Regions from separate parts of the Paenibacillus sp. BR2-3 genome, predicted to be linked through region 1. Evidence: predicted binding sites of a transcription regulator. Region 1 holds the regulator's gene; the other holds the start of a gene.
What was found. Region 1 encodes LexA, which represses DNA repair genes until DNA is damaged. Its sites were predicted from a motif close to CGAACATATGTTCG; they were not measured.
Positions count from the first base shown of each region.

Region 1 (15,071 bases):
CAAGGAAATTGCCGCATACCTCGCGGGGGAAACAACACTTGAGGAGGCTGTGAACCTGCTTAAACGCGATACTCGCCGATTCGCCAAAAGACAGCTGTCATGGTTTCGTCACATGAATGAAATTGAATGGATCGACGTTGGTGAAGAGCAAAACTTTTCTGGGAATTTTGAAAAAATACGTGATATAATAGCAGGAAAGTTTCTCTCAGGTCTTGAATATACTTCAGAACAATCTAATTGAACCATTGGGGGTACGGCATATGAACAAGTCCATTAACATCCAAGATACGTTCTTGAACCAACTGCGTAAAGAGAATATCCCTGCTACAGTATATTTAACCAACGGCTTTCAGATCCGGGGGATTATTAAAGCATTTGACAACTTTACAATCGTCATAGACAGCGACGGACGTCAGCAAATGGTGTACAAGCATGCCATCTCAACGTTTACTCCGCAGCGCAGCGTGTCTTTGATGCAGGACAGCGGAAGCAGCGAATAACTGTAGAAAAGCAGCTTGAAAGATTCAAAGTGAAACTTTTTTGTTTATAATTCGTTTGAATAGAATGAAAGAGAGCAACCTGAGAAGGTTGTTCTTTTCATTCAGGGGAAGACTATAACGATTTTTCCAAAAGGGAGTCAGGAGGCATTTATGGCTAGAGACGATATATCCAGAACCAACCGAAACAGAGACCGGGAGCAGACCAAGCCAAAAAAGAGAAAGAAAAAGCTGCTAACCAAAAAACGCGTCTTATGGAGCTTGTTTTTTGCAACGGCGTTGGCGATCTTCTGCGCACTGGGCGGGTATTTGTTCATCATGCTTAACGGTGAAAAGCTGCTGCAGGCGAATGGAGATAAGCTGACTGTAAACGAGACTACGAAGATCTATGACCGTAACGCCAATCTGATTGGCGAGCTGTCGCTGGAGAAAAGTGATCCCGTTGAGTATGAGAAAATTCCCAAGCTGATGATCGACGCTTTTGTCGCCACAGAGGATAAGCGTTTTTTTGAACACAAGGGTGTGGACTTCTGGTCCATCGGACGCGCGGCCGTTAAGGATATTGCAGCACGCAGTATGGTTGAAGGGGGAAGCACGATCACCCAGCAACTGGCCAAGAATATATTTTTGACACGCGATAAAACCTTCTTCCGCAAGGCCACAGAAGTATCCATTGCCGTAGCTCTGGAGAACAAAAAATCCAAAGAGGAAATTATCACGATGTATCTGAACCGGATCAATTTCGGTGGTACGATCTATGGAGTCAAGGCTGCATCTGTTCGTTATTTCGGCGAGAGCAATCTTGACGATCTTGAGATTTGGGAAATTGCCACATTGGCGGCTATGCCAAAGGGCCCTTCCCGGTACAATCCGCTCCGTAATCCGGAGCTGTCGAAGGAACGCAGAGCTGTTGTGTTGAAGCTGATGTACGAGCAGAAGTATATCACGGAGCAGGAGATGAATGAAGCCAAGGACGTTGATTATACTTACAAACCGCCGGAAAGCAAGCAGCGTTATCAGGCATTTATAGATTTTGCCGTTGATGAGGCTGAAGAGAAGTTTGGTCTTTCCGAGGATGACCTGAACATTGGCGGGTATAAAATCTACACCACAATGGATAAACACGCCCAGCAGACGGTGGAGGACGCATTCGCTGATGGGGACAACTTCGAGCAAAGCGCAGATGACAAGCCGGTACAAGGCTCTATGGTGATCATGAATCAGGAGAATGGCAGCATTGTTGCTCTTCTTGGGGGACGCAACTATGAAAAGAAAGGCTATAGCCGTGTAACTTCCAGCCGCCGCTCCCCGGGTTCGGCCTTCAAGCCGATCGTATCGTACGCGCCCGCGCTGGAGTCCGGCAAGTTCACCATTGACTCCGAGCTAAGCAACGAGAAACAATGTTTTGGCAAATACTGTCCGAATAACCTCCATGGATATTCTTCAAGCATAAGTATGAGCGATGCTTTGCAGAAATCGGAGAATATTCCTGCCGTATGGCTTTTGAATGAAATCGGCGTAAACACAGGGTTCAAGTTTGCCCAAAAATTGGGCATCCCGCTTGAAGATGACGATAAGAACTTGTCTTTGGCGCTTGGCGGGATGAGCAAAGGGACGAATACACTGGAGATGGCCCAAGCTTACAGTGCATTCGCAAATGGCGGAGAACTAAGAGAAGCGTACTCTATCAAGTCCATTGCGGATAGCAATGACAAAATCGTGTATAAGGCCGATACCTCACCAGAGCGTGTCATGGCTGAAAGTACTGCCAATCAAATGACAGAAATGATGCAGAAGGTTGTGGAAGACGGTACAGGCAAGAAAGCCAGAATTAACCGGCCTGTAGCCGGTAAAACAGGTACGACCCAGAGCGGATATTCCGGCATCAACTCTAACAGAGATGTCTGGTTCGTAGGCTATACGCCGGAGTGGACGGCAGCGGTTTGGATGGGTTACGATGAACCCGACAAGCAGCATTTGCTTAAGAACAGCAGTCCGCTCGCCGCGGCGTTTTGGGGTAAGGTCATGGAGGAAGCGCTGAAGGATTACCCGGTGAAGCCTTTCCCGCAATCTGATGTTGATATTCCCGAACCAACCGAAGATCCTAATGCCATTCAGGCAATAACAGGTTTGTCAGCGCAATACGATCCTTCAACGATGACCGTTAATCTTAGCTGGCAGGGCCTGCCGACTGAGGGCGTAGAATACAGGATTTATCGCAGAGAAACCTCGGAAGCAGACTTTAGTCCACTGTTAAATACTTTGTCTCCCAGTGCAGCCGATATCAGTGCGATGCCGGGTCTGATCTATGAGTATTATGTGACAGGATATTATCCGGAGCAAGATACGGAAAGTGAGCCGTCTAATATAGTATCTGTATCCGTACAAGATGCGCCTCCGACGGAAGAGCCTTTGCCAAGCATTGATCCTAACCAGCCTACGGAGCCACCAGATGATGGCAACAGTTCGAATAATGAGAATTCAGGCGGCAACGAAGAAGACAATGGACAAGGAAACGGACAAGGAAACGGCAATGGTAACGGTAATGGAAAAGGGAATGGAAAGGGGAACGGAAAAGGGAACGATAACGGAGCTACGGCTTCTCCTGTTCCGGCAACTCCTGCTCCATCACCTTCAGTTGAACCGGCTTCCACAGATGGCGTAGATGCAGGTGCTGCTGCCAGTCAGGAACCGGGAACGGGTTTGTGAATAGGGGAGTTTAGTATCGCTTAGTTTAATCAGTAATCCTTTGGTCAGCCCTGGCAGTCCTGAATCTTCCGTAGTGTACGGATATTTGGAGCTGCCGGGGTTTCTTTTTGAGTGTATCTCCTAAATGTGGTAAGCTGAAGTCACCATAATGGAGAGGGTTATTTATATGAAACGTAAATTCGGAGACCGGGCCAACTGGCGCCGGATTACGCGCCGCCATTTTGCCTGCCGCTATGTGGAAACCCGGGAGTTCAGCGGATTTATCACGCTGTATACCATTTATGGGCTTAAAGAACCCCTGTGGAAAAGCTATGGCAGGCATACATACCGTATTGCGGACAAGGGATATTCGTGGCTGCAATATTTTCCTAAAGACTGTCATTATATTGTGACTGCCATGTTTGATGACAAGCAGAATATTATTCAATGGTACATTGATACCTGTAAAGTCCAAGGTGTTACAGACCAGGGCGTTCCCTGGTTTGATGATCTGTATCTTGACGTAGTGGTGCTGTGGAACGGAGAGGTGTTCCTGCTTGACGAGGATGAGCTGGAAGAGGCGCTGGAGCACAGCGATATTACCGATAGCGATTACAACCTGGCCTGGTCTACAGCTAACAACCTATTACGGAGCATTGATGCGCATGCCTTTCCTTATTTCTCTCTTTCATTGAAGCATCGCGCCGAATTGTTTCATAATGGAGATTTCAGGAGGAAATGAAATGGATAGGTATGGCGGTGGAACTTCCCCTATCAGGGTTGTGTCCAGAAAACGGGGATTCAGGCGCAAAAGATGGATTAAGATTACATTCGTTTCTTTGCTGATTGCCGGTGTTCTCTGGTGTATATTCGCTTACTGGAACATCAATCGAGCTGTAACTACAGATCCCATGACAGGCGGCGATGTCGGGATCATACTTGGGATGTCGATGTGGGGAGATGAGCCCAGCCCCGGATTGAAAGAAAGACTGGATTATGGACTGAAGCTCTATAGGGAAGGGAAATTCCCTCATTTTATCGTTACCGGAGGGTTGGATAAACCGGACCTTAAGTATACAGAAGGCCAGGGAATGCGCAATTATCTGGTGCAGCAGGGTGTGCCGGACAGCGATATTTTTGTGGAGAACAAAGCTACCAGCACGTATGAAAATTTACAATTTAGCAAAGAAATCATGAATCGTGAAGGCTGGTCCACTGCAGTTATTATTACGCATACTTTCCATGGCCGGCGGGCCAGTGAAATTGCCGATGAGCTCGGCTATGAACGAATAGAGCTGGGATTAACCGATTCACAAATCATGTCGATGGCCTGGCATAAGTCGCGGGAGATTCTTGCTTATACGAAATGGAAAGGGAAGCAGCTAATTCTGCAGTTTGACAGGTAATATCTCGAAACTGCTAATAACACCTTATGGACGGGAATAGACTTGAGTAGAGTAGTCAGCCTGTATAATGAGGTGAAATTCATGAGCGGACGCATAGCGGCGGCAAACGGACGGGACGATGGCAGACCGTCACGGCAAATAAATATTGTATTGCGGAATCAAGAGCCTCCGGTCGTGAGTAATCCGGCAGGAGACAAAGAGACGGTACCGGTCAAGGTTCACAGTCATAGCGGGCTTTTTCAAGAGATCAGCAAGGATCTGGATGCTTTGGTAGGTCTGGATAATATTAAGGAATTGGTGTTTGAGATATACGCGCTGCTGCAGGTAGCTCAAATGCGCAGCGAAGCCGGTCTTGCAAGCAGCGGGCAGGCGTATCATATGGTATTCAAGGGAAACCCCGGCACAGGCAAGACGACGGTGGCCCGGATTGTCGCCAAGCTGTTCCAGCGTATGGGCGTGCTGTCCAAAGGCCATTTGATCGAGGTGGAAAGAGCCGATCTTGTAGGTGAATACATCGGTCATACCGCACAAAAGACCCGTGATCTCGTCAAGAAAGCGCTGGGCGGCATTCTTTTTATTGATGAAGCATACAGTCTGGCCCGCGGCGGGGAAAAAGATTTCGGCAAAGAAGCCATAGATACATTAGTGAAATCAATGGAAGATCATCGCAGTCAATTCGTGCTAATACTGGCCGGGTACTCTGGGGAAATCGATTATTTTCTGATGAGCAATCCGGGTCTCCCGTCACGTTTTCCGATTCAGGTTGAATTTCCCGATTATACGATTGATCAGCTGCTGCAGATTGCGGAACTGATGGCTAAGGAAAGGGACTACATTTTGATGCCGCAGGCTATACTCAAACTAAAGCAATATTTGCTGGTTGAGAAAAATGAAAGTCTTCATGCCTTCAGCAACGCCCGCTATGTACGTAATTCGATAGAAAAGGCAGTGCGCAGTCAAGCGGTGCGGCTTCTTAACCAGTATGAGAACAACAGTCCCGGGAGGCAGGAGCTGATGTCTCTGCGTACAGAAGACTTCAAGCTATAGGACAACGGAAGTATACTACACTATCACCGGCATAAGGAGCATGTTATACATGGCAATAACCACTCATAATACAACAACTGAAATACAGGACAGGGCGATTTTGGTCAGTCTGGTTACTGATAAAATTAAGCGAACAGGGATTGATCCGGAGCTTTCTTTGCAGGAACTGGTCCAATTGGCCGAAACGGCGGGCGTCGAAGTGCTCGATGTGCTGCGCCAAAATAAAGAAACCCCGGATTCGAAATGGTTTATCGGAAAAGGCAAAGTTGAGGAGCTGCGGATGGCTGCGGATGGGCTGGGCGCAAACACTGCGATATTTGATCAGGAGCTCTCCGGCGCCCAGGTACGGAACCTGGAGGAAGCTCTTGACTTGAAAATCATCGACCGCACGCAGCTTATTCTGGATATCTTTGCCGGCCGCGCGAAGACGCGTGAAGGCATTATTCAGGTGGAGCTGGCCCAGTTGTCGTATTTGCTGCCCCGTCTTTCCGGTCAGGGCAAGAACCTGTCCAGGCTCGGCGGAGGAATTGGTACGAGAGGTCCCGGCGAGAGCAAGCTGGAAACCGATCGCCGCCACATCCGGGGCCGGATAACCGAACTGAAACGCCAGCTTGATGATGTTGTGAAGACCCGGGAGCTGCATCGTGAACGGCGCCGTAAGAGCGGAGCCATTCAAGTGGCTCTGGTCGGTTATACAAATGCCGGCAAATCGACGCTGCTCAAGCAGCTTACCGATGCGGATGTGTATATCGAGAATCAGCTGTTTGCCACACTGGACCCGACCTCGCGTGTGCTCCAGCTATCCGGAGGCAAGGAGGTAGTCCTTACAGATACCGTTGGTTTTATCCAGAATCTCCCGCATGATCTGGTAGCAGCCTTCCGTGCGACTCTGGAGGAGGTTAATGAGGCGAATCTGGTGCTTCATGTAGTGGATTCCTCTTCGCCGATGCGTGCGGAACAAATGGATGTGGTCCAATCTATTCTTCAGGAGCTGGGAGCGGCGGGCAAGCCGCAGATTACACTGTTTAACAAAATTGATCTGTGTGAGCCTCAGCAGCGGGAAATGCTTCCGACGGGCAGCGGCTATTTAAAAGTCAGCGCTTTTAACTCAGAGGATTTGACGCGCATTACGGAAGTTATTCAGGATCAGCTGGCCGGTGACACCCTGATCTTCCGTATCCCGGGAGACCGCGGAGATCTCTATTCACTGCTGTATAGAGTGGGGGAAGTGCTGGAACAGACCTTTGATGAGAACGATATTTTGTACAATGTGCGTTTGAATAAGGAAGATTATGAGAAGTGGGGCTACATGCTGTCTGAGTTTGTGGATCAGCCAGCAAGTGATGAGTTTCAGGAACAATGAACAGCAGCTTATGGAAGCAGTTGTTTCGATATTCCGGACAAAGTGACAGGGAGCTTTCGCGCTCTGTCACTATTATGGGAAGTAAATGTTAGGAGAGAAAAGATAGTAATGGCGGTATTTGCAGAGGATATTTTACAGGCAGCAGAAGCTGCGGAGATTGAAATTGAAAGTGCAGTCAAACAGCTTGACCGGATTGTGGATCAGAATCAATGGAAAGTCATCGAGGCTTTTCAAAAGCATCAGGTCAGTGATTTTCATTTTGCCGGCTCTACGGGTTATGCCTATAATGACCGTGGGCGGGAGGTGCTGGATCTGGTATATGCCGACGTATTCGGGGCTGAAGCGGCTCTGGTGCGCCCTCATTTCGCATCCGGTACGCATACCATCTCTACAGCGCTGTTCGGAGTGCTTCGCCCGGGTGATGAACTTCTTTATATTACCGGGCGTCCCTATGATACCCTTCACAAGGTGGTCGGCAAGCCCGGGGACGGGACAGGCTCCCTAGCGGATTTCGGAATTTCTTACCGCGAGGTTGCCCTGACGGCTGATGGGAAGGTGGACTGGGACGAAGTCGCCCTTTGTATATCTCCCAAAACCAAGGTGATCGGAATTCAGCGTTCACGGGGGTACGATTGGCGTTCTTCGTTTACCGTGGACGAGATCGGAGTGATGACCTCCAGGGTCAAAGATCTCAAGCCGGATGTAATCGTATTCGTAGACAACTGTTACGGTGAATTTACCGAGGCGCTGGAGCCGCCGCAGGTCGGTGCCGATCTGGTAGCCGGGTCACTGATCAAGAACCCGGGGGGCGGCATTGCTGAGACGGGCGGGTATATTTGCGGACGCAGAGAGCTGGTGGAGCTGGCGGCTTACCGCCTGACCGCTCCAGGCATAGGTGGAGAAGTAGGAGCTATGCTGGGAACGACACGGGGGCTTTATCAAGGGCTGTTCATGGCTCCGCACACGGTGGGACAAGCGGTCAAAGGAAGCATCTTCGCTGCGGCCGTATTCCAGCGCTGCGGATTCACTACCAAGCCGGCCTGGAATGATCCGCGTACGGATCTGATTCAGGCGGTGGCCTTTGACGGACCTGAGCACCTGATTGCGTTCGTTCAGGGAATACAGCGGGCTGCTGCGGTCGACAGCCATGTAGTTCCCGAGCCTTGGGATATGCCTGGATATGAGCATCCTGTCATTATGGCGGCAGGTACGTTCATACAAGGTGGCAGCTTGGAGTTATCTGCAGATGCACCTATCCGGGCTCCTTTTATCGGTTATATGCAAGGCGGATTAACGTATTCCCATGTCAAATACGGCGTCCTTATGGCGCTGCAAAGTATGCGGGATCGCAAATTATTGTAAGAATATCTTACACACCATTGACACGCCAAATTAGGAAATGTACAATGAGATGAGAAAAAGATCATTGGAAGGTTGGATGAGTCATGGGTGATGAAATCCGCAGAAATATGGCATTATTCCCTATAGGAATCGTAATGAAGCTTACCGATTTATCTGCAAGACAAATTCGTTATTATGAGCAGCACAGCCTGATCGTACCTGCGCGTACCTCGGGTAACCAGCGTTTATTTTCATTTAATGATGTAGAGCGTCTATTAGAAATCAAAGCTTTAATAGAGAAAGGCGTTAACATCGCCGGTATTAAGCAGGTGATGAATCCTGTCTCCAAGGAATCTGAAGAAGCTACGGTTATTACCCCGGATACAGAGGTAAGACGTAGAGAGTTGTCCGATTCCCAGCTTCACCGCTTGCTGAAGCAAGAACTGGTTTCCGGTAAAAGACCGGGACAAGTATCTCTCATTCAAGGTGAGTTATCCCGGTTTTTTAATAAATAATATAAAGAAGCTTGAAAGGGAGAGGGTAAAGTGAGCTTTTCAAAAGAGGATATTTTGAGCATTGCCAAGGAAGAGAATGTCCGTTTTATTCGCCTGCAATTTACCGATCTGCTTGGAACAATCAAGAATGTAGAGATTCCTGTAAGCCAATTGGAAAAGGCGCTGGATAACAAGATGATGTTCGACGGTTCTTCCATCGAGGGTTATGTGCGTATCGAAGAATCTGACATGTATCTGTATCCTGACCTTAGCACATGGGTTATTTTCCCATGGGTAACGGATAGCCGTGTAGCACGTCTCATCTGTGATGTGTACATGCCTGACGGCACGCCTTTTGCCGGAGACCCGCGCGGTATCCTCAAACGTTGTCTGAAGGAAGCGGAAGAAATGGGATATACGGCCATGAATGTTGGACCTGAGCCTGAGTTCTTCTTGTTCAGAACGGACGAGAAGGGTAATCCTACAACAGAATTGAACGATCAAGGTGGATATTTCGATTTGGCGCCGATGGATCTGGGGGAGAACTGCCGCCGCGAAATCGTATTGACACTTGAAGAAATGGGCTTTGAAATTGAAGCATCTCACCATGAAGTGGCTTCCGGCCAGCATGAGATCGACTTTAAATATGCTAATGCAATCAAAGCTGCTGACCAGATTCAAACCTTCAAGCTTGTCGTGAAGACGGTAGCCCGTCAGCATGGCCTGCATGCTACTTTTATGCCTAAGCCTTTGTTTGGTATGAACGGATCCGGTATGCACGCACACCAATCCTTGTTCAAAGGCAAGGAGAACATGTTCTATGATGAGAGCGACACGCTTGGCTTGAGCCAAACGGCACGTTATTACATGGCAGGCATTTTGAAGCATGCCCGTGCTTTTGCCGCCATTACGAACCCGACGGTTAACTCTTACAAACGTCTGGTTCCCGGTTATGAAGCGCCGTGCTATGTTGCCTGGTCCGCAAGTAACCGCAGTCCGATGATCCGTATTCCTGCTTCCAGAGGCCTTAGCACACGCGTCGAAGTCCGTAACCCGGACCCGGCAGCTAACCCTTACCTTGCACTTGCTGTAATGTTGAAGGCAGGTCTTGACGGCATCAAGCGCCAGCTTGATCTTCCGGCTCCTATCGACCGTAACATTTATGTGATGTCCGAGGAAGAGCGTATTGAAGAAGGCATCCCAAGCTTGCCTTCTGATCTGAAGGAAGCGCTAAGCGAAATGATCCGCAGTCAGGTCATTACCGATGCTCTCGGTGAACACGCGCTTGCCCATTTCTACGAGCTGAAAGAAATTGAGTGGGATATCTACCGCACCCAAGTCCACGAGTGGGAAAGAGCTCAGTACATGACTCTTTACTAGAACACAGAGCCCTTGACGCTGTTAGCGTTGAGGGTTTTTCTTTTTACTATGCGGTGCTCTAGGGTTGCGTTGCGATTACCGGACACCTGCAGCCCATCCCTAGGTTTTACTCCTCTGCTGGTTTAGGAGGGTGATTCTAGATTACCAGCCCCATGGCTCGCAGCCGCTTTTTTATCGACTCAATTTTGATAATTCGTCTGACTTCTGTCAGTTCATTCTGGTTGAGCCTTGTTGTATCCAGGGCCAGCTTGGGGTTATCCGCAATCCTTTGCAAAAGATACATAAGGACAACAGTACCTGTTAGTCCGAAATTTCGAGCCCTTTCTAAATCCAGCCATGTGCTGTTTAAAATATCACCAATAGTATTATAATTGTTGGATTGAAGTGAGTTTACCACCCGGGACAGTACCCTTTGACTATATCGATCGGAGGATATGGATCTAAGTAAGAAGACGGGGATTGGATAATAATCTTCCGGGATGGGAAAGAGGTCTATTAGAGAGACATCTAAGTTCTCTGGCTTATTCATATAGAATCACCTCCAAGATCATCAGCACTTTTCTCCAAAGGTTCTGTGCAATATTATTCTTGGATGTTCAACTCATTTTTACTCTTGTTATTATGTAAACGCATTAAGAGAAGATGAATTATCGTTGGTTAGAATCTCTATAACAAGTCTATGTAATTCAAGCGCATCTGAAAAAGCCTGGGTATAGCGTGCATCCGATTTTTGAAGAGGCAGCTCTCCGGGAAGGAAGGAAATACAATAGACGGGCGTTTCTATGCTTTTGATATAAATTTTAAGTATTAGTTCACTAATATCTTCTATGTTATCGGTAGCTGCGGTAATCTCGTTATTAAATACTATTCGGCTTAACCGGCTGGTTTTAGTTGCCTTAGTGAGCGTTAATGCGTTCTCAACAATTTCACTGCCCATAATTTCATCAAAGGAATAAAGGACGGCCGAAGCTTTTTTTGGCAAACTTGAAGGATAGGTGCCTATAGCTATCTTTTTGGCGGAGTCATGAATGGCGATGATATGGGTTTTATTGGGCGTAATCATTCGTTTGGGGAATTTGAGATGGAAAGTGGAGACCGCAACAATCAATTTATTGTGTGAAGTTAACGGAAATAATAACTTGAGTTTTATACTCGCTGCAAGGAGTAGTAATGAAACTCCAGTAAATGTAAAAAGGTACATCATAAAGATTAGCATTTAAATACACCTCCCAAATACTGTTTTGCAGGAATGATAAGTTCTCTATTAAAAAGATATGCCCCATTCGTGAAAGAATACGTTTTTTCTCCCTTCATCCCCCTATAGATTGCTAGAAAAAAAGAAAAACTCTCCTTGGGTAAGGAGAGCCCACTTGAAAGATTAAATTAAAGCAATGGCCAGCAAGGTAAACAGGCTTAGGGTTAAAATTTGATTTCCGTAAGGATAGGGGTAGGGATAAAAGGCCGAGGTCTGAACGGTGCGCTTTTGCTCTGTTTTTAAATAAACATTATTTAGGTCTACATCCATAACTACTCCCTCATATTGCTTGCCATCTACTGTTAAAATACGAACTTTTTTGTTTTTGCAATGTAAACAATTGTAGTATGCCTCCATGGATACAACTCGCCTCCTTTGTCATATTAACTTATGGAGATTATGTTTGTTGGTAACGGCGTAGTTGCATATCTAAAAATTTTTAAGGTGATTATTTTTAATATCACTGCCGGATCGTAACTCTTGTACCTATTGGGACCATTGACTTAAGCGCCAAAACATCTGCATTGTACATGCGTATACAGCCACGGGACACTCTTTTACCGATGGAGGAGGGGTTATTGGTTCCGTGGATACCGTAGTGCGGCTTGGAGAGACCCATCCAGAAGGCTCCGAACGGCCCGCCAGGGTTGGCTTGCTTGTTAATAATCGTGTAATCACCTTCCGGAGACTGGTTAAGCATGGTGCCAATACCTACCGGAAAACCTCTGACAACGACATTATTGTCCAAAAGATAAAGCATGCGTTGTGACAAATCGACGATAATACGATAATTGGGCATTATAATCAGCACTCCTTTTATTGTAAGATATGTGACGGGTGCCCTGAACGTTAAGGAAAGGATGCTGAATGTGATTGAGGCAGAAAACTTGTACAAAAAAAAGGCTGCTCCGCAAAATATGCGTGAGCAGCCTGTACTGGTTGTGAGACGATTAAAAAATATAATTAATGAATATCGCGGAACAGTCCGACTACTCTGCCCAAAATGGTAACGCGGTTTAGGCGTAATGGTTCATAGGCGGGGTTCTCCGGCTGCAGGCGAATATGGTCGCGTTCTTTATAGAACGTCTTGACGGTTGCTTCATCTTCATCGGTCATTGCTACGACGATATCACCGTTGTCTGCTGTCTGCTGTTGACGCACAATAACGTAGTCACCGTTCAAAATACCGGCTTCTACCATGCTGTCGCCGAGAACGGATAGCATAAATACTTTGTTATCTCCGACATAGTGAGATGGGAGCGGAAAATAATCTTCGATATTCTCTGTTGCAGTAATCGGTAAACCGGCAGTAACCTTTCCTACGACAGGAACACGGGTGATTGTCTGTGCAAATTGATGTACATTCTCGGAATCTTCTTGACCCAGAAGTTCAATCGCACGCGGTTTTGTTGGATCGCGGCGGATAAGCCCCTTCTTCTCAAGACGGTCGAGGTGACCATGAACCGTGGAACTGGAGGCTAGGCCTACAGCTTCCCCTATTTCCCGTACGGAAGGAGGATAACCCTTGCTACGGACTTCGTTACGTATAAATTCCAGGATCGCCAACTGGCGACTCGAAATCTTTGACATCGGAATCAACCCCATATAGTAATGTTTGGTAAAATTATAACATAGAACTGCCGTTCGCACAAACATAAGTTCTAAAGAAGAGAGAGTATATCTTTTGGCGAAAATAAAGGGAACAATTGTTCGAAAACAGTATTGATTCAAACACATGTTCGTGATATATTGATTTTGGGAGTAAGAACAAGTGTTTGGAGGGTGATGTTAATGTTGAAATACAGCACATATCGTAGCATATATGACAAGACTCCGGAGGTTAAATCTGCAGGACGGAGTGTTGCTTCCTTTAAGAGTTTTAGTAGATTGTTCATGCAGGCAAATTTGATGAAGATTATGATGATTATTATGCTGGTCGTTTCCGGTTTTACAGTGGTTGGTAATGTTGTTGCCAGCTCCACGGCTCCGGTAAAACAGGAGAAGCGAATCGTGGTTGAACGTGGGGATACCCTTTGGGAAATAGCCTTATTACATAAACCGTCGGATATGAGAACGGCTGTATATATAGAAGGAATTAAACAATATAGCGGGTTAAAGGACAGTTATATTCAGGCCGGTGATATCTTGTCTCTTCCTATTTATTGATATTATTTTAGATACAGTAGAGCTTGCAGGGGGGAGACCTTGACAAGCTCTTTTTCTCATGGCAAAGTTAGTATGAATTTATAGGGGAGGGACAAGCAGTGGACATCGACAAATTGGTCGGACGGATTAACGAATTAGCACGTAAACAGAAGACCGTAGGCCTGAATGAAGAGGAATTGGCGGAACGCGCCAAGCTTCGTGAGATTTATCTGACCAACATCCGCAATAATTTCCGCGCCCAGCTAAACAATATTGAGATTGTGGATAAAAATGAGCATGGACAAGGCGACAAGGGACTTTTGCATTAACACTTGTTTCCTTTTCATAGATATTACAGTAAGACTAGGGGGAAATGACATGGCCCGTTCTTGGGAAAGAATGGTTCAACGCAACTCACAGCAAGTAAACAAGCAAAGAAAGAAAGCAGGCAAGGATACGATTTATGCCTCAACTTCTCCTTCGAAGACCGGCGAGGTGTTTCGAGGACGCAACATCGTTTTACCCGTAGTGCTCTTGGGACTGGGAATCATGTACTGGATGGTTGGCACAGTCGATCAAACCAAAGGCAACGGTTCTTTGATGAATTGGCTTGGAATTGTCCTTTATTTTGTTTTGGCAGTGCTTATCTTCTTCCGTCGTCCATTTCTGAAGGTGGACCGCGCAAGACTATCAACCTTCAAGTTTAACCGCGAACGGTTTTTGGCTGCAGGGGATATTGAGAAAATTATTCTCTCCCGTGGTTCTGTTACCATTAAACATAAGGGTAAGCGGATGAAATGGATTTTCTCCAAGCTGATCAACCGGTATGACACCGCAGCGATGGGAGATCATTTGGAGCAGTTCGCCAAGGTTAACAATATTGTGGTAGAACACAAATAGATATTAGTGGATTCTGAGGGAGAGGGAGAAATTTAATGCCGATTAGAGCCGTACTGTTTGATCTGGATGACACGCTGCTTTGGGATGACCGCAGTATTGAGGAAGCATTCGAATTTACTTGTAAATCAGCAGGAGATGCAGTTAACCCTCAGGAGCTGGAAGCAGCTGTCCGCAGGGAAGCAAGGTCTTTGTATGAATCCTATGAGACCTTTCCTTTTACTAAGATGATCGGGATTAATCCTTTTGAAGCACTCTGGGGGAACTTCACCGCAGGGGTACAGGATGAATTCCGTCAAATGGAGCAACTGGCGCCTTTATACCGCAAAGAATCCTGGCGCCGGGGTCTTGCGGCATTGGGAATAAATGATGAGAAGCTTGCCGAGACTTTGTCGGAGACATTTGCGGCCGAGCGGCGCAGCAGACCATATATTTATGAAGAAACGTTCCGGATTCTTGATGAGTTGCGCGGTAAAGTGAAACTTTTGCTGCTAACGAATGGCTGCCCGGCCCTTCAACAGGAGAAGCTGGAAGGTGTACCGGAGCTAACCCCTTATT
Region 1 covers NZ_CP126311.1:2,648,642-2,663,712, forward strand. The annotation lists gene miaA (tRNA (adenosine(37)-N6)-dimethylallyltransferase MiaA) at 1-241, shown strand, start outside; gene hfq (RNA chaperone Hfq) at 261-500, shown strand; gene PaeBR_RS12690 (PBP1A family penicillin-binding protein) at 651-3,206, shown strand; gene PaeBR_RS12695 (DUF402 domain-containing protein) at 3,373-3,927, shown strand; gene PaeBR_RS12700 (YdcF family protein) at 3,929-4,591, shown strand; gene PaeBR_RS12705 (AAA family ATPase) at 4,673-5,638, shown strand; gene hflX (GTPase HflX) at 5,688-7,001, shown strand; gene PaeBR_RS12715 (aminotransferase class I/II-fold pyridoxal phosphate-dependent enzyme) at 7,110-8,363, shown strand; gene PaeBR_RS12720 (MerR family transcriptional regulator) at 8,447-8,857, shown strand; gene glnA (type I glutamate--ammonia ligase) at 8,888-10,216, shown strand; gene PaeBR_RS12730 (DNA-directed RNA polymerase subunit alpha C-terminal domain-containing protein) at 10,353-10,745, opposite strand; gene PaeBR_RS12735 (hypothetical protein) at 10,836-11,432, opposite strand; gene PaeBR_RS12740 (hypothetical protein) at 11,595-11,828, opposite strand; gene PaeBR_RS12745 (L,D-transpeptidase) at 11,932-12,270, opposite strand; gene lexA (transcriptional repressor LexA) at 12,435-13,061, opposite strand; gene PaeBR_RS12755 (LysM peptidoglycan-binding domain-containing protein) at 13,263-13,637, shown strand; gene PaeBR_RS12760 (DUF896 domain-containing protein) at 13,736-13,945, shown strand; gene PaeBR_RS12765 (hypothetical protein) at 13,995-14,516, shown strand; gene PaeBR_RS12770 (HAD family hydrolase) at 14,552-15,071, shown strand, end outside.

Region 2 (15,071 bases), 660 kb from region 1:
GACAGGGAGAAGCCATCGGTCACCAGATGAGACGTGACGAGGCAATGCGACCATTGGCTTTTGCCATCGTCGTGAGCAAAATGAAAGTCCAAGCCTTCCATTCGTTTGGTGCTCTTGTCTTTCTTGCAACTGGTATCATCAATGATGAAGAAAACCAGGGTTCGCGAGTCTCCTTTGTTCCGGCGTGATCGACGAATCCGCTCGATTAGAAATTGTATACGCCGCCGCTGAACACGGTTCTTGCACCAGGTGGATTCTTTCAGAAAGCGAGTGATACAACTAAGATCCCGATATTGTCCGGTCTGCTTTCGGATCGAAGTGATCGTTTTGCGTCCTTCACATAACAGGATGCCGTGCATCAATGAAATCATATGATTACGCTGCGGACGAGACAGCATCAATTGAAGAGATAAAATGAACTTGACGAGGGGCATGTACGAGGTTACCATATTCCTAGACATCTCCTTTTGGGAATTTGTGGGCGTGGTAACCAACAATTTCTCCAAATCCGGTAGATGTCCTTTTTATTTTTGCACCTTCGACAAAGGTTCTGATTTATCGTCAATTGATCTCATAGATTTACAACAAGTTTTTTGCATGACTCAAGTCAATAATTTTTAATTTGCACTTTACAATAATCGACATTATGCTTTAGTAGGAGGGATAGAAATGAAAAGAATGTTAGTATTGGGCCTGATTATGATATTTTCCCTGCTGAGCGCCTGCAGCAATAATGAGGCGACGGCAATTGTTACAAAGGAAGATATACAGGAAAATGTGCAGAATTTCTATAATGAATTGTCTGCGATTGAACAGGAAGGCAAGTCTTCCTTGGAGGATTTCAATGAATTAATTGCTTCTTATTCGGCGGGTAATGCTACGGACAAGCAGTTGAAGAAAGCGATTGATGGATTTCAGAACACTGCTGCTGAGTTATCGAAACGGGCCGAAGATGTGAAAATTTCTTCAGGACTTCCCAAAGATATCAAAGCGCTGCTGGAAGACTCCAAAATAGCCTTTCAAAGTGCTTATTCCTTAAAAGAACAAGCTTCCAAGAGCGCCGATTCCGCTGATGTGACGGCAGACGAATTCAAAGAACTGAATCAGAATGCAGATCTTGCCATGCTGTATGGTATCTCCAAACTGAATGAGGCAAGGGCAGCTTCAGGACTTATAGATTCTGAATCAACGGTTGACTCCACGTCGATGGAATCCACTGTGGAGCCAAAGTAGGTAGCTTGAAGTATGGATCTTGATTCCCGCTGAAAGCAGCGGAGAGGACGGAACGATTGCGGAAAAGCTGCAGCGGTCGCCTCCAGATTTTTACCGCTTTAAGATTGAACTGAAAAAATAAGTTATGGATGAAGTAACGGGAGGGGAATTTTGGAACTGTAGGAGCGATAGCGACCGCCCGAAAGCTTTCCGCAGGAAAGCTCGCTCCGAAAGCATAGGCTGTCTCCGGATTTCATCCGCGAACAGCGGTAAAATTCAAGAAATTCTTACGACAACAGCGGCCGGAAGTCCAAACATTCTCCGTAGTTACGGCCTCACCATCCACTTAAATCCTGCTAGCCCGAATGGCTCTCCAGTAAAGCTCCAAATACTCATCGGTCATCTTTTCTTTCGTATACCGGAGGGAGACATACTCGCGCAGCTCTTGAGGAGAGAAAGGAGACAACCCCTCAATCAAGCGTTTCATATCATCGAAATTATCGCAAATAAACTGGGGCAGCCCTTGAAGTACTTCAGGAACTGCCCCTCTTCCGTAAGCGGCTACCGATGTCCCGCAAGCCAGGGCCTCAACCAACACTAACCCGAACTGTTCCTCGCATGCTGTCGGAAACAGGAGCCATTTCGCATTCATCAGCAGGTTTTGCTTTTCCATGCCATGGACTTCGCCAACATAGGATATGTTAGGTGCCTTCTCCATCCGCGGGTAAATTTCGCCGTATAATTCCTGGTCCCAGACCGGACCTGCAATGATGGTTCTCATGCCGGTCTGCTCGGCCAATCTTACAGCATCCCTCACTCCTTTTTCTCGATCAATCCTTCCCAAAAATAATAAATAGTCATCTTTATTCTTTTCTAAAGCATACCCGTTCAAATCAATCCCATTATGCACGTAAGCCCCATGGGAATTATTCGTTGACATCATTAGTTTGGTTTTGGTCACATATACCGGGAACTTCAGAGGGATGCTTAATCCCCATTCCGTGTGGATCGTTGAGACAGTAGGCACATTTAAATTTTCACGTCCGATGACCAAATCATGCGTATGATCATGGATCACATCCACATCATCCGGCAGCGTATGAATGACAAAATCTTTTATATTATGTTTGAAAAATCCTCTATGTCCGTAGGGAATAATAACCGCATTGCTGCTGCTTCCCGCCAAGGCGTATACATAAACCTCGTGGCCTCTTTTTACCAGTTCATTGGATAAGAGAAAAGCCACTCTCTCAATCCCGCCGCTGCCGGGAATCGGGATAATATTCGGGACCACTTGCACGATTCTCATGGAGTTTCACCTTCTTAGCTGGATGATAAAGGGGGGATTCATCATACGGCACAATACGTTCGTATAAAATATACGGCATCAACTGCTCGATAACGAACATTTGGCTGTGATAGACCGACAACAGGATTAATTTGTCCCGCAGCAGATGAAATGGCAGTACTTCGTCCGATTTATCGAATACATACAAGTTGTCGATCCCCATGCCATGCAATATTTTTGAAAGCGATTTATGCTGGCTGTGTCCATACTCTCCGCCAAGATTATGCGTAACAATACGCCCAAACCGGTGTTTGTGGATAACCTTTTCCAAATCCTTGCCCAATTGTCCTGGATCAAAGCTTCCGTCATATAGATCGGGATAGTTCCATATTTCATATGCAGCTCCTACCCTTTTCATGGCCCTGTGAAATTCTTCAGACCGGGTTTCATCCTCACGATTAGTTAAGCAAATAACCTTCCAGCCTCGTTCACTTAATAACGCCGCTCCTCCGAAAATAGATTCGTCGTCGGGATGAGCGACCACCATCAGTTTATCAGGCATCACGCACCACCTTCTTCTTTATTTGTTTTTAGATTGCGTCCTGCTTCACCATATGTCCACGCTATCGACGATGACAGGTACGGAAGCATATCCTTCGCTATTTTCTACCCGTATGATTACTAGTCTAATCGGCTCAATGAACTTCACATATGATAAAGCACCAGGTTAATAACGAGGAGTGTTCTACTATGGAGGAGAAAACAAACCGCTCGAAAAAAATATGTTTTGCCTTGCTGGTCCACAACAAGCGGAGTGTCGTCTTGGACCTTTTGGATAATATCAGAGGTTATTGCCCGAATAGTTCTGTCATTTTATATAACGGAGGCAATGATTCAAGCTTATGCGATCATCTGGGCGTTCCCGTCTGTCCAACCAGCCGAAAATTGTATTATGGCATAACAGGCATCTATTTGCTGGAAACGATGAGATGGCTGGAAGACATGAATTACGATTACGACTATTTGATTAATATGGACTCGGACGCTCTATTTGTAAGGGAGGGCTACGAAAGCTTCATAACTCAGCAAATGAATGACAAGGATTATATGGGAGTAGACACCAAACTCTCGCACGAAGATTCTTTCATAGGCAACCAGGTGCGCGAAGAATATGATTTATGGAAGCCGTTATTTGGCGAGAAACCTCTCTACGAATCCTTTAATGTGGGCCAAGTGTTCAGCAGACGGCTGGTCCGCCGTTTTTTAAAAAGCAAGCAATACGACGAGCTGAAAACGAGATTGAAGAAGACGGGAGCCTTTGGAATAGATGAAGTCGCCTACGTTACGATGACCGAGCGCTATGGTTTCGAACTTAACGCCTATCCGGCATCCACCGGGAGTTCCATACGTTACAGACCCTATTTCGCGTTGGATGAAACCATAGGTCTGCTGAACGGAAACGAAAAGGGTTATCTTCTGCATCCAGTACCGAGAGACATGAAAGATGAAACGCGCGTTTTTGTGCAAAACAACCTTAAACAGTTAATCCAATCCAATGCGGAAGCACAAGAACGCTTTCTCGACACGTATTTGGGGGATATGCCGTTTTTTATCCGCAGGCAGAAGAGCACCGGAAATACAGTGGAATGGCTGACCGCTTCTCTTGGGCAAGGAATATCGTACTGGAAATCCGTGAAAAGCAGAGGCAAAATAAATATGTACGGTCCCCATACGTTCGGAAGCGAAAGAGTAGAAGCGTTCACCGCGCTGGAGACCCGTATCGGTAATATCGAAATGATCTGCAGAATCGGAAAAGAACTTATCCATTACTGGAGGGATGAAGACAGCAGCGAGTGGTTCGAGTCACCGGCTTTTGCAGAAGGGGTAAGGGGAACACCTGCATTTATTGAGAGTTCATACGGAAATTTCGAGGTGGTAGCGCCCTTAAAGGATGGAGGATTGGGTCATTGGTGGAGAAATAATGATCAGGGTTTGACCTGGTCCGGGCCTGATACCTTCGGTAATGACGTTTATGAAGAAGTGATGCTTATCGAAAATAACTTGAAGCAATTGACGGTAGTTGTCAAAACGGATGATGAATACCGATTTTTTGTCAGAGATGACGGGCATAGCTGGGAATGGCTCGGACCCTATTAATAAAAGGCGGGATGTTTATGAAAGTTCATGCTATGCGGCATGTCAAGCCTATGGGTCAAGGGCGGACACTTCCCCATCTGTTTTATTGTGATGATGGTTACCCATATGTAGTTAAGCTAATGAACAACGAGCAAGGTTCCGGAGTGCTGGCCAACGAGTTTATTGCTTTCAGGCTGGCTACATTGTTGAATCTACCTGCAGCCGAATACAAAATTGTGAATATTTCAAGTGAACTGGTGGATGTATTCCCGGCCCTTAAAAGGCTAAACGTTCCCGCAGGTCCTCATATAGGCTGTCTGTTTGCCGAACAGGCCATTACTTTAGAGAATAAAGTTGATTTTTCCATCTGTCAAAATATAAAGGACATGGCCGGAATGATTGTCTTTGACCATTGGATCATGAACTGGGACCGGTATGTCACAGGGGCGAATCTTCTGTTTTTGCAAGATACGACACAGCTGCTTCTGATTGATCATTCCAATGCCTTTTGCGGGCCGGATTGGGACAGCAGGGAATTGGAAGAAAACTCAGAGGATATGGAAGTGTACTGGGGACCTTTTTATGAAATGTTCACACCGTATATCGATGGTTCCGACCCATTTGAACCTTACCTGACGGTGCTGGAAGCTCTTGACCGCCGGCAATTGACTCGGGCAGTTAACGGAATGCCTGGAAAGTGGAAAATTTCCCGCTCGATGCAGGAATCCCTTGTTGAATTTCTGTATGCAAGGAAAAATCTGGTTCGGGGTGCTATGCTGCAGTTGCAGGATAAATTTCCCATCTGGAGTGAATGTTCATCTTAAACGGGGAAACTAATTAGAAGGGGAGACTAACAAGTTTACATTTTTTCCTTGTTGATTAAGGATAGGCGTTGTGGATATAATACAAACACACGTTCCTATTACGTGAGATGATGCATTTGACCGGAGGGAGATATCCATGGGTAAGAAGCTGGAGGGAAACGGACTATGGGAGAGCAGCCGGATGATGCTGCCGGAGCATAAAAGCCGGATCCGGAGCGATGAGCGGGAGACGCAGCGCCGTGGTAAGCCAGTTCTTGATGACCAGAAGTGGGAGGAGATGGAGCGTACGCTCCTGTTATCGCTGCGGAATCATGTCCGGGTGAATATAGTACTGTTTGACCCCTTTGAAGATGTTTTGCTTAGCGGTTTTATAACCTCCATCCACGCCCACACGCGTGAAATAAAGCTGCAGTGGGCGGAGGACTGGAAGTGGATTGGCCTGGACAGTATTGTTGAGGTGGATACCTGCTGATTCACGGCGGTTACTGCTCTTTAGAGCCGTTTCCGCTGTTCTTCTCGTAAGCGATTAAGGTAACGGAGCTAATCCCTGTCAGTTGGGCAATGGCTGCTTCTGCATTACGGATGACCTCTACCGCGTCCTCTTCGCCGCTAAGCGCTGCGATTTTATAGCTATCACTGTGGATGTCCATGAATGTTCCCACCTTTCCCCGATATTGTTCCCTGCGAATGAGGCCGATATCCAAGTTTGCAGCAAACATGCAGCTACCGTACAAGCAAGCCGGGGTGAAGGGACATTAAATAGATCAGGGGGTGATTACATGCTGACATTGGATCAGGTCAAAAGCAAATCGGCGGCGCGCCTTGACGGACTCCATCCTGTCCTGCTGGCAGTTACCAACGAGTTGATACAGCGAAGCTACGCCAAAGGCGTGCCAATCCTTATTACTCAGGGTATGCGGACGATTGCTGAACAAAATGCATTGTACGCGCAGGGAAGAAGCAAGCCGGGACCGATTGTCACCAATGCCCGGGGAGGTACCAGCTATCACAATTACGGCCTGGCTGTCGATTTTGCGCTGCTGCTGCCGGATGGAAACGCGGTTTCCTGGGATATAAACAGGGACGGGGAGAAGGACAAGACAGCGGACTGGAGCGAAGTGGTGGAAGAGGCCAAGAAGCTGGGCTTCGAGTGGGGCGGCGACTGGACGTCTTTCAAAGACTACCCCCATTTACAGATGACATTCGGTCTGTCAATTGATGAGCTCCGGGCAGGCAAACATCCTTCTGCCCAGCAGATCAATGAAGTCTTAAGCCGCTTGAGCGGAGGCGACGACAAAGGGAATAAAGATCTTAAAGTTACGATAACATTGAACGGCCAAAAATTGACCGAAGGTGTTGTTGATGAAGGTATCACTTATGTACCTGTGAGGATTCTGGCGGAAGCGCTTGGAGCAACGGTAACCTATGATCCCGGAAGTAAGACGGTAGATATTGTTTTCTTGAATAAATGAGGATGCATATGGGGAAATTATCAGCGATAACAACAAAAGGAGGCATAACATCTTGAACAAGCTGATAACAAGCCTTGTATGCGGTACTGTTTTATCAATGAGTCTGGTTGGGGCCAGCTATGCGTCAACTGCATCCGGGACGACTGACCTGGACGGTACCACACCGGGAAGAAACGGTACCACCACCAATGGTGGCTTGGGAACTATGGGTACGGGTAACCGTATGACCAATCCGATTCGTAACATGGACAGAAATAATAATAACACGGTGTCCCCTTTGTCCAATAACAACCGTAACGGGAACTACCGGGCAACAGCTACCACAAATGCTGACAGGGATAATGATGTTGACTGGGGCTGGCTTGGTTTGCTCGGTCTTCTCGGTCTGGCCGGCATGAGAAGCAGAACCAAAGAGCACCGTTAATTCAGGCGTAAATGACCCGTAGCGGCTTCGGCTAAAGCGGGTTATTTGCTATGTCTTCCGATAAAAAATAATATTCTGGATTAAAAGAGGATTGCGTCTTTCCGGAATACGTGATATTATATTTCTTGTCGCGTTACAACGCGCACTTCATGCCGGGGTGGCGGAACAGGCAGACGCACAGGACTTAAAATCCTGCGGTACGTGAGTACCGTACGGGTTCGACCCCCGTCCTCGGCATACCAGAAGAAACCTTGAGAAATCAAGGTTTTTTATTTATGGTTTTTAAAAATGGGAATCCTGTGTGCTTCAAAAGGGTGCTGCAGACGCACAGGATTTCTGCGAAATATCCTCTTTTGTGCTATCTGTTTTCTAAAAACAGGTAGAGGCAAAGGAGGTTTTTTTATGGCGTTACACAAGAGATTCCTACAACGAAGTTTTGTCGGGAAAGGCACCCAGCTTGTGGGCAAGCTCATCTTTTCCAGTTAACGCCTCGACCATGATGCCTGCCCAAGGCGAAAACCATATGTAAAGGATGAGGCAACTCCATTCCATGCGTTTGAGCATATAAGTCCAGCAGTGTTTCAAGCTCATTAAACTCCTTTTCGGAATGCTGTTTCTTCCAAGCCTCTATTGTTTCAGATGTTTTTCGACTTAGCTCACGGTATTGCGGATCACTGGATATAACTTTTTCATCGGGACAAAGATTGCTAAGATATAGCTGTTCTAAAAGGCTCCTCATTTCTCTCCATCCTTTCTGCAGTTTTTTGTGATATTTATTATGCTTATCTAAGAGATTGCAAGTATCCAAATATAAATGAGAAAAGATTCCTGATGTCTATGTATATTGCCTTAAGGTGGTACTTGGGAGAGTAACATATTTTCTTAAATGAATCGTATCATAAAATAATGACGTTTTGTAGAGTATACTACGTGGATATGATGTTGAATGCAACTAGATAATGAATTTAAAAAGAGGTATATCTTGAAATCAGAAGAAGTATTCGGGCAGGTTTTAAGAACAATTCGCAGAAAACAAAAGATGAGTCAAGAAAATTTGGCATTCCAAAGTAATCTTGACCGAACGTACATATCTATGCTGGAACGTGGCATTCATCAACCTACATTAAATTCTTTGCTCTCTCTTGCCAGCGCTTTGAATATGAAGGCTTCAGAATTAGTGGGACTTGTTGAAATTGAGATTGGGAAAAATTAATTGAATAAACTATTTAAATCTAAGAAGAATGACTATGCATAACATTTAGGCATAATCATTCTTCTTATTACTGAACAATGAAATATACTCAATTTGCTGAATTCGAGTAGGGACAAAAAATTATTCGTGAAGAAAAAATTTGAATAGCATATTGATCATAAACATTGGAACAAACTATAAGAGTATTGGTAATTGATCTTAGTAGAGGAGTGTAAACTTGGAAAAAAGCTATACTGTAAGTAATATATCTCAATACTTAAATATTATCAGAGACAGATGGTGGTTTAACAGCGCCATCAGATGCTAGTCTCTTTAATAAGACTATTTCATCATCCTTTAACTTTGTACCATTAATTTCCTTGTGAGTTTCAATGATATGCAGAGGTACTCCCTGAAACCCTTCAATTAATTTAAGGAGTCTTTGGATACTCGTTGCACCAGATTTAGCAACCAAGTCAGCGTATATATCAGCGTTTTCAGAGAAAAAGACAGGACTTAGTACAACATCTTTGCCTCGAACTCGTTTTGTAATTAAATAATTCCCTTGACCGCCTTCATTCGGAATGATCTGTTCACTTAGCTTTGACAGTTCCATAAAGGATTTCGATATCGTCTGTCATCTAATTGTATATTTTAAGCAAGCTACGGAGAAGGTTACCCTAAAGGGAGCATAATGATCGTTTCAAATTGTTTTGCTCTTGTTTCTATTTTCAGATGTCCCCCGTATTTTTTAGCTACTCTTTGAATATTGGTTAAGCCGATCCCGTGAAAATCAGGATTTTTTTTATTTGTACGCTGTACATGATCTATAGAATCTCGCCGCGAATTGATGACATGAATAAAAAGAGTATTATTGGTGGAGAAAATGCGTAAATCGATTAATTTGTCTTCAATTTTAGGGATAAGTTGTGTTGCTTCGATAGCATTATCTAGAATATTTCCAATTAGGATACATAAATCATACCGATCAATTTTGATTTCCTCGGCAATTACATTGATCGTGTGCTTCATAGTGATACGATTGTCATTCGCTACATTAAGTGCATTACTGACCAGAGCATCAATTACTAAATTTCCAGTAGCCACACTTTGGTAAGAAGTATTAATTACATCAAGCATTTTATTGATATGCTGATTAGCTTCCTGCAAGCGATTTTCTTGGATGCATTTTCCAATATATAGCACTTGTTTATTTGTATCATGAATAATCCGCTTAATACTTTTAAAAGAATTTACGGTTTTTTCATAGTTGTTATCCTGATAATCCATTTGCTTTTGTAATAGATTATTTTCATCCGCCAATCTGAATTTTTCAATTACCCTGTCAAAAAGGTAAACAATTAAGATGTTGATGAATAAAACACTGATGACAGAAAGAATGTAGAAGAGGTTTTTTTCGGAATAAAAAAATAGTGTATTCAAAACCAATAAACTAGCTAAAATTATACAGACCATGATGTAATAGTAAGCAGTGCCGATTTTATAGTCGCTTCCGCGTTTAATGTATTTAATGGCCAGAATAAAAAGCCCCATGATAAAGGTGGAGAAAAGTAGGATCATTAATCGGACTTCCAATTGAGACAAGCCACTTGTTTCTTTTGCGAACTGAAATCCTGAGATGAAATAAAAGGAAACGGATTCAGCGATAAATCCCAGAATCAGATACAAGATTGAAAAAATTAAACGTGAAGCAAATCCAGCTTGGCTAAGAGAGGCAATAACAAAGGTGCTTCCGATTGAAATGAGGCCGGTAATGAACACAGGGAAAAAAGATATGGTAGATACATAAATGATCCCCCCTGTAAGAATATAGCTCAGCAAAATGGTGTGCCTGCTTTTATCGGAAGCAGGAAATAAAACGGAAAAATACCGATTAAGTAGCAGTAACTGCAGCAAGGTCGTTCCGACAAATAATTTGTTATACAATGGGTTATCCTCTTCCTCTGAATTGGGTTATCCTCTTCCTCTGAATTGGGTGATCATGTAACGTGCGAAGGTATCCTTGACATATTTGGCTTGAGAACGCCCAATTGGGAACTCGGCTTGGTTGGACATAATAACCGAGGAGGACGTAAACTTTCGGATATGCTCCATATTAATAATAACTGAGCGGTGGATGAGTAAAAGCGGATAGTTGGGCTTATTTGAATACTCGGACAGCGTTCCAATGCTCGTGTATCGCTGTTGTGACGTAATCACTTCCAACTGCTTTTGTGCTACGGAATGCTTTGCTTTCACAATGGCAATGATGTCGGAGCTTCTTAGAACAATCTGTCCATCTTTCGTTTTAATAGATACATGCCACTTAGAAGAAAGAATATAACTACAAAGCTTCAACATCTTGTTTTCAAACAGTTCGTAAGAGACGGGTTTGATCAGATAATGGAACGTTTGAACATCAAAGCTTTCTATCATATATTCTGGATAGCTAGTAAGGAATATAATTTGTACCTCCCGATCTGGAAGGCTGCGGATCGCTTTAGCTGTTTCAATTCCGTTCACTCTTCCCATTTCAATATCTAAAATAAGAATATGAAAAGAATGCGCACCATGCTCTTCGTAATGCTGAAGCAATTCTTCTCCAGAAAGGAAGTATGTTACATCGAAGATATAAGGCGTACAGGCTGACAACTGCTGGAATGATCGTTTTAATAGAATATGATTTTCTGGTTCATCATCGCAAACTGCCACGTAGAACAAGGAATTCCCTCCTGCTTCATATCATTTTTCTCCAATTAATAACAATAATATAACATAAATTGTTGTTCATAGCTGTTTTTTTGCTATTAACATACAGTATATTACATTATTTCGATTTTGTGCTACGATGCTTCTACGGGAGGTAAACATGATAGAAAAAATTGTGAATAAAATTACATCTGAGATTGTCCGTCAAGGCGTTGTAAGTGAGGAAAATATCCCAGTCTTTCGTTATGGGTTATTATCCATGATTGAGATTTCTATCATAGTTTTAACGATGCTGCTAATTTCCGTCAGTTTAGGTCGAATTTTTGAAGCGGGAGCATTGATTGGAACTATCATCGTTTTCAGGAGTTTGGAAGGGGGATACCACGCTAGAACATTTAAAAGTTGTTATCTTATTTCGGTGATCGTTTTTATATTGACGCTGCTAGCCGTAGACTTGATGTCTCAAAAGTTGTTTCCTGCGGCTGTTATCACATGTTCGATCATTTCTATTCTTATATTGGTCTATTTGAGAACTGGTCCGACGCGTAGTAGAGAAGCAGAGAATGTTAATCGTCATCGATTTTACAAGGCTGCAATATTGGCTCATCTTCTTTACTACAGTTTTATAATTACGATGTTTATCTCAGGCACAACCAACATAATACTGTTAACTTGTTCTTTTGGCTACGCTATTTCTCAAGTAACTGTTTTTATCGAATATAGGAGGTAAGTGGATTGAAAATTTCGAAAATGCCATGGAAGGCGCTGTGGATGATTGCCGGTGTTTTTTCATTCGTAGGAGCCAATATCCAGTGCTGGTGGATTGCTCATCAACCGGAAATGCCAGAAGAAGTGAAAAAATTGCGGAAAGTGTGAGTTCCATTATTTATTATTTATAAGATAAATACAGAAAATGAAACAATAATTATAAAAATAAAATTGATAATTTAATAAGAGAAAATGAATTATTAAACAATCGTCGCATATATAGAGAAGGAGATGTTACTGTGAAAACTCAAGTAAATAATATTAATGATTTGCTTGGTAATCCTGAAAAACGTTTCTTTAGTTCAGGGTTCAAAAAAGTAAGGCATAGCCTAAAAAGGCTACACATAGATCCTATAGAACAAAAAATTAGCGCAGTGGGAGCAGTACTTTATCCTGCTGACTGGTCCATAAAAGATGAGCCTGAATTAAAGCCGCATTTAAGTACATTAGATGGAGCACTATTATCATTGCATCTGTGCTGTGCTTACTTAAAGTCGATTTTTGATCTAACTGAATATCAACTGAGCCATATCTGGATAAGGAAAGTCGCACTGAAATCCGGGTCCTTTGCACAATTTGATTTAGATAATTTAATTATTGTATCTAATTGGAAAGGAGTAGAGGAAACAGAGGATTCTCTTTGCGGTAATGTTTCTAGATTCTCATGTGAAGTTGGCAATATGAAAATAGATATTTATATAGATCATTTTGTTAATTCTATGAATCACATCATAAAAAAATATGATACCATTCAGGACTTAATAGGAAATATGGACTCCTCTTTTTATGGCGAAGTTTATCGTTCCATAGCATATGAACTTACAAATGTAAATGTAGATAAGGATAACCTATCTTTGTCTTCTCAAATTACAATAAAATATCCATATTCGGAGAGTAAATTTTGCGGAATTGGCTCGGTGTACCTTCCACATTATACATGGTTAGATACGTTTGTCTGTGCTTCACAACAAGTTCAAGCTTTATTTTACGCTATCGATAAAATTAGCCGTGATAATTCTAATAACCTTTGGATGAGAGAAATTATATACGAGTACAAGGAACCAATTTATAAGCCGCTGGGTTTTGTTCAAACTGCAGCTGTACAACAAGCAAAAATATTAAAAATGGGAAATCAACTTTGGAGAACAGCATTAATTGAGTGCAGCAACAATAGTTCTGCTTCATTTCGCTTAGTTGTAAATATCGCGCACGAACTTCCCTCCAGTTTTATGGAATGTGCGTGTAACTTAGAAAATTATAAAAGGAGTTAAATACATAATGAATCAGGTCGTTAGAATAGCTATCTCTGGTACATATTCAACGGGAAAGACAACTACTACTGAGGCACTCTCATTATTATCTGGAATACCCAGAACACACGCCAAAACCATGAGGGAGATCCTTCCTGATGCAATACCCGGAAAAACTCTTGAACAGTGTAAACCCGCGGAACTTCTACAACTTGGCATCCGAAGATTTACAGAAAGAGCCATTAAAGAAAGCCAACTGGATTCATTTATTTCTGATGGCTCTTCATTACACGAATGGATTTATGGAAAATCAAGATTAACAGTAGGTATTAATCCTAATGATGGTCCATATGTGCAAAAATTTAAAATGCTAATGATGATGCCTTTCAAAAAAGCTTTTGAAGAAATTATAGATAATTTTGGTTCAGTTGTTAAAAGTCACGCGAAAAATAATTACGTTGAATTCATTCATCTGCCTGTAGAGTTTCCATTAGTTGAGGATGGGCACCGTCCAGTTTCTGAAAGCTTTCGAGGACTTTCAGATCGTTTACTTTTAGATACTTTGGATGAGTTGCTGATACCCTATCATGTAGTCTCAGGATCCATCCAAGAACGTTTAGATAAAATAATGAAGATTTATAACTGGAAGCCAATTATTCCTATAGAAGAAGCCATCGAAGAAGCAAAGAGAAGAACAAATTTACATATGTCAGAAAAAGAAAAATAATATTATGCGAAATAGTGGATGTATTCATAATAAATAACGCCAGTTGGAGAAAGGATAAAATATGAATAGTTTTCTTAAAACCTTGGGGCAATTCGTGTATAAATTTCGTCACACGATCGTAATTCTATGGATATTTATCGTTGTTTTAGGAGGTGTATTTGGTAGTAAACTGCCTGATCTCCTTACAGGTGGTGGATGGGAAGGTAAAGCTACAGATTCTTATGAGGCAAGTCAGGTACTGACAGGAAGTTTTAACGGAAGAACGCCAACTTCTTTAACCTTACTTCATCGCGATCCTAATCATACAGTTGGTTCTGAAGAATACGCCTCTAATTTGAAGCAAACAATTGGATTTCTTCAAGAGCAGGATGGTATAGAATCTGTTTATTCATTATTAGATGCGCCTAAGGATTCAAGCCGATCATTTATTGGTAAAGACGAACATACAACTATAGCCTTTGTAGAAATGAACATGAATGAAGGATTTGCCCTTAAGGTTCTTCCAGATATCCAGAAGCAACTTACGGACCAAGCAAGCAACAATAAAACAGAAGCAACTTTACTTGGAGCGCCGGCTTTATGGGGTGAAGTAAATACGATCAGTCAGGATGGTTTAAATAAATCACATTTGTATACTTTACCAATAATAATTATCATACTACTTCTTGTTTTTAGAACTGTGGTTTCAGCGATCACACCATTAATTATTGCTGTTTCTTCAATTTTAGTAGCTTTTGGATCACTTTACTTTATTGCAAATCATTTGGAATTATCCGTTTTCGTTAAAGATGCCGCTACAATGATCGGTCTAGGCGTCGGAATCGATTTCTCGCTCATATTTGTTATGCGATTTAAGCAGGAACTCAATACACAAAACGACATGCGTTCTGCCTTAATTAAAACCATGCAAACTGCAGGTCATGCTATTCTTTTCTCGGGTATAACTATAATTGGGTCCATGATGTCATTATTTATTGTGGATATTGCAGCAATTCGTTCTATTGCTTTAGGAGTTATCGTTGTTGTTATGGTATTAGTGATTTCTGGCTTGACACTTATGCCGGCGTCC
Region 2 covers NZ_CP126311.1:1,984,727-1,999,797, forward strand. The annotation lists gene PaeBR_RS09340 (IS701 family transposase) at 1-449, opposite strand, end outside; gene PaeBR_RS09345 (hypothetical protein) at 670-1,233, shown strand; gene PaeBR_RS09350 (glycosyltransferase) at 1,559-2,521, opposite strand; gene PaeBR_RS09355 (PIG-L family deacetylase) at 2,463-3,062, opposite strand; gene PaeBR_RS09360 (hypothetical protein) at 3,251-4,657, shown strand; gene PaeBR_RS09365 (HipA family kinase) at 4,675-5,460, shown strand; gene PaeBR_RS09370 (YolD-like family protein) at 5,597-5,932, shown strand; gene PaeBR_RS09375 (hypothetical protein) at 5,943-6,110, opposite strand; gene PaeBR_RS09380 (M15 family metallopeptidase) at 6,240-6,932, shown strand; gene PaeBR_RS09385 (WGxxGxxG family protein) at 6,985-7,356, shown strand; tRNA gene PaeBR_RS09390 (tRNA-Leu) at 7,508-7,593, shown strand; gene PaeBR_RS09395 (DUF6809 family protein) at 7,826-8,095, opposite strand; gene PaeBR_RS09400 (helix-turn-helix domain-containing protein) at 8,339-8,569, shown strand; gene PaeBR_RS09405 (hypothetical protein) at 8,826-9,164, opposite strand; gene PaeBR_RS09410 (sensor histidine kinase) at 9,224-10,495, opposite strand; gene PaeBR_RS09415 (LytR/AlgR family response regulator transcription factor) at 10,523-11,260, opposite strand; gene PaeBR_RS09420 (accessory gene regulator B family protein) at 11,418-11,987, shown strand; gene PaeBR_RS09425 (cyclic lactone autoinducer peptide) at 11,993-12,133, shown strand; gene PaeBR_RS09430 (AvrD family protein) at 12,265-13,296, shown strand; gene PaeBR_RS09435 (AAA family ATPase) at 13,304-14,002, shown strand; gene PaeBR_RS09440 (MMPL family transporter) at 14,064-15,071, shown strand, end outside.
Region 2: a site for LexA is predicted at 5,543-5,556, ahead of PaeBR_RS09370 (YolD-like family protein). Genes of this name have one in related genera too.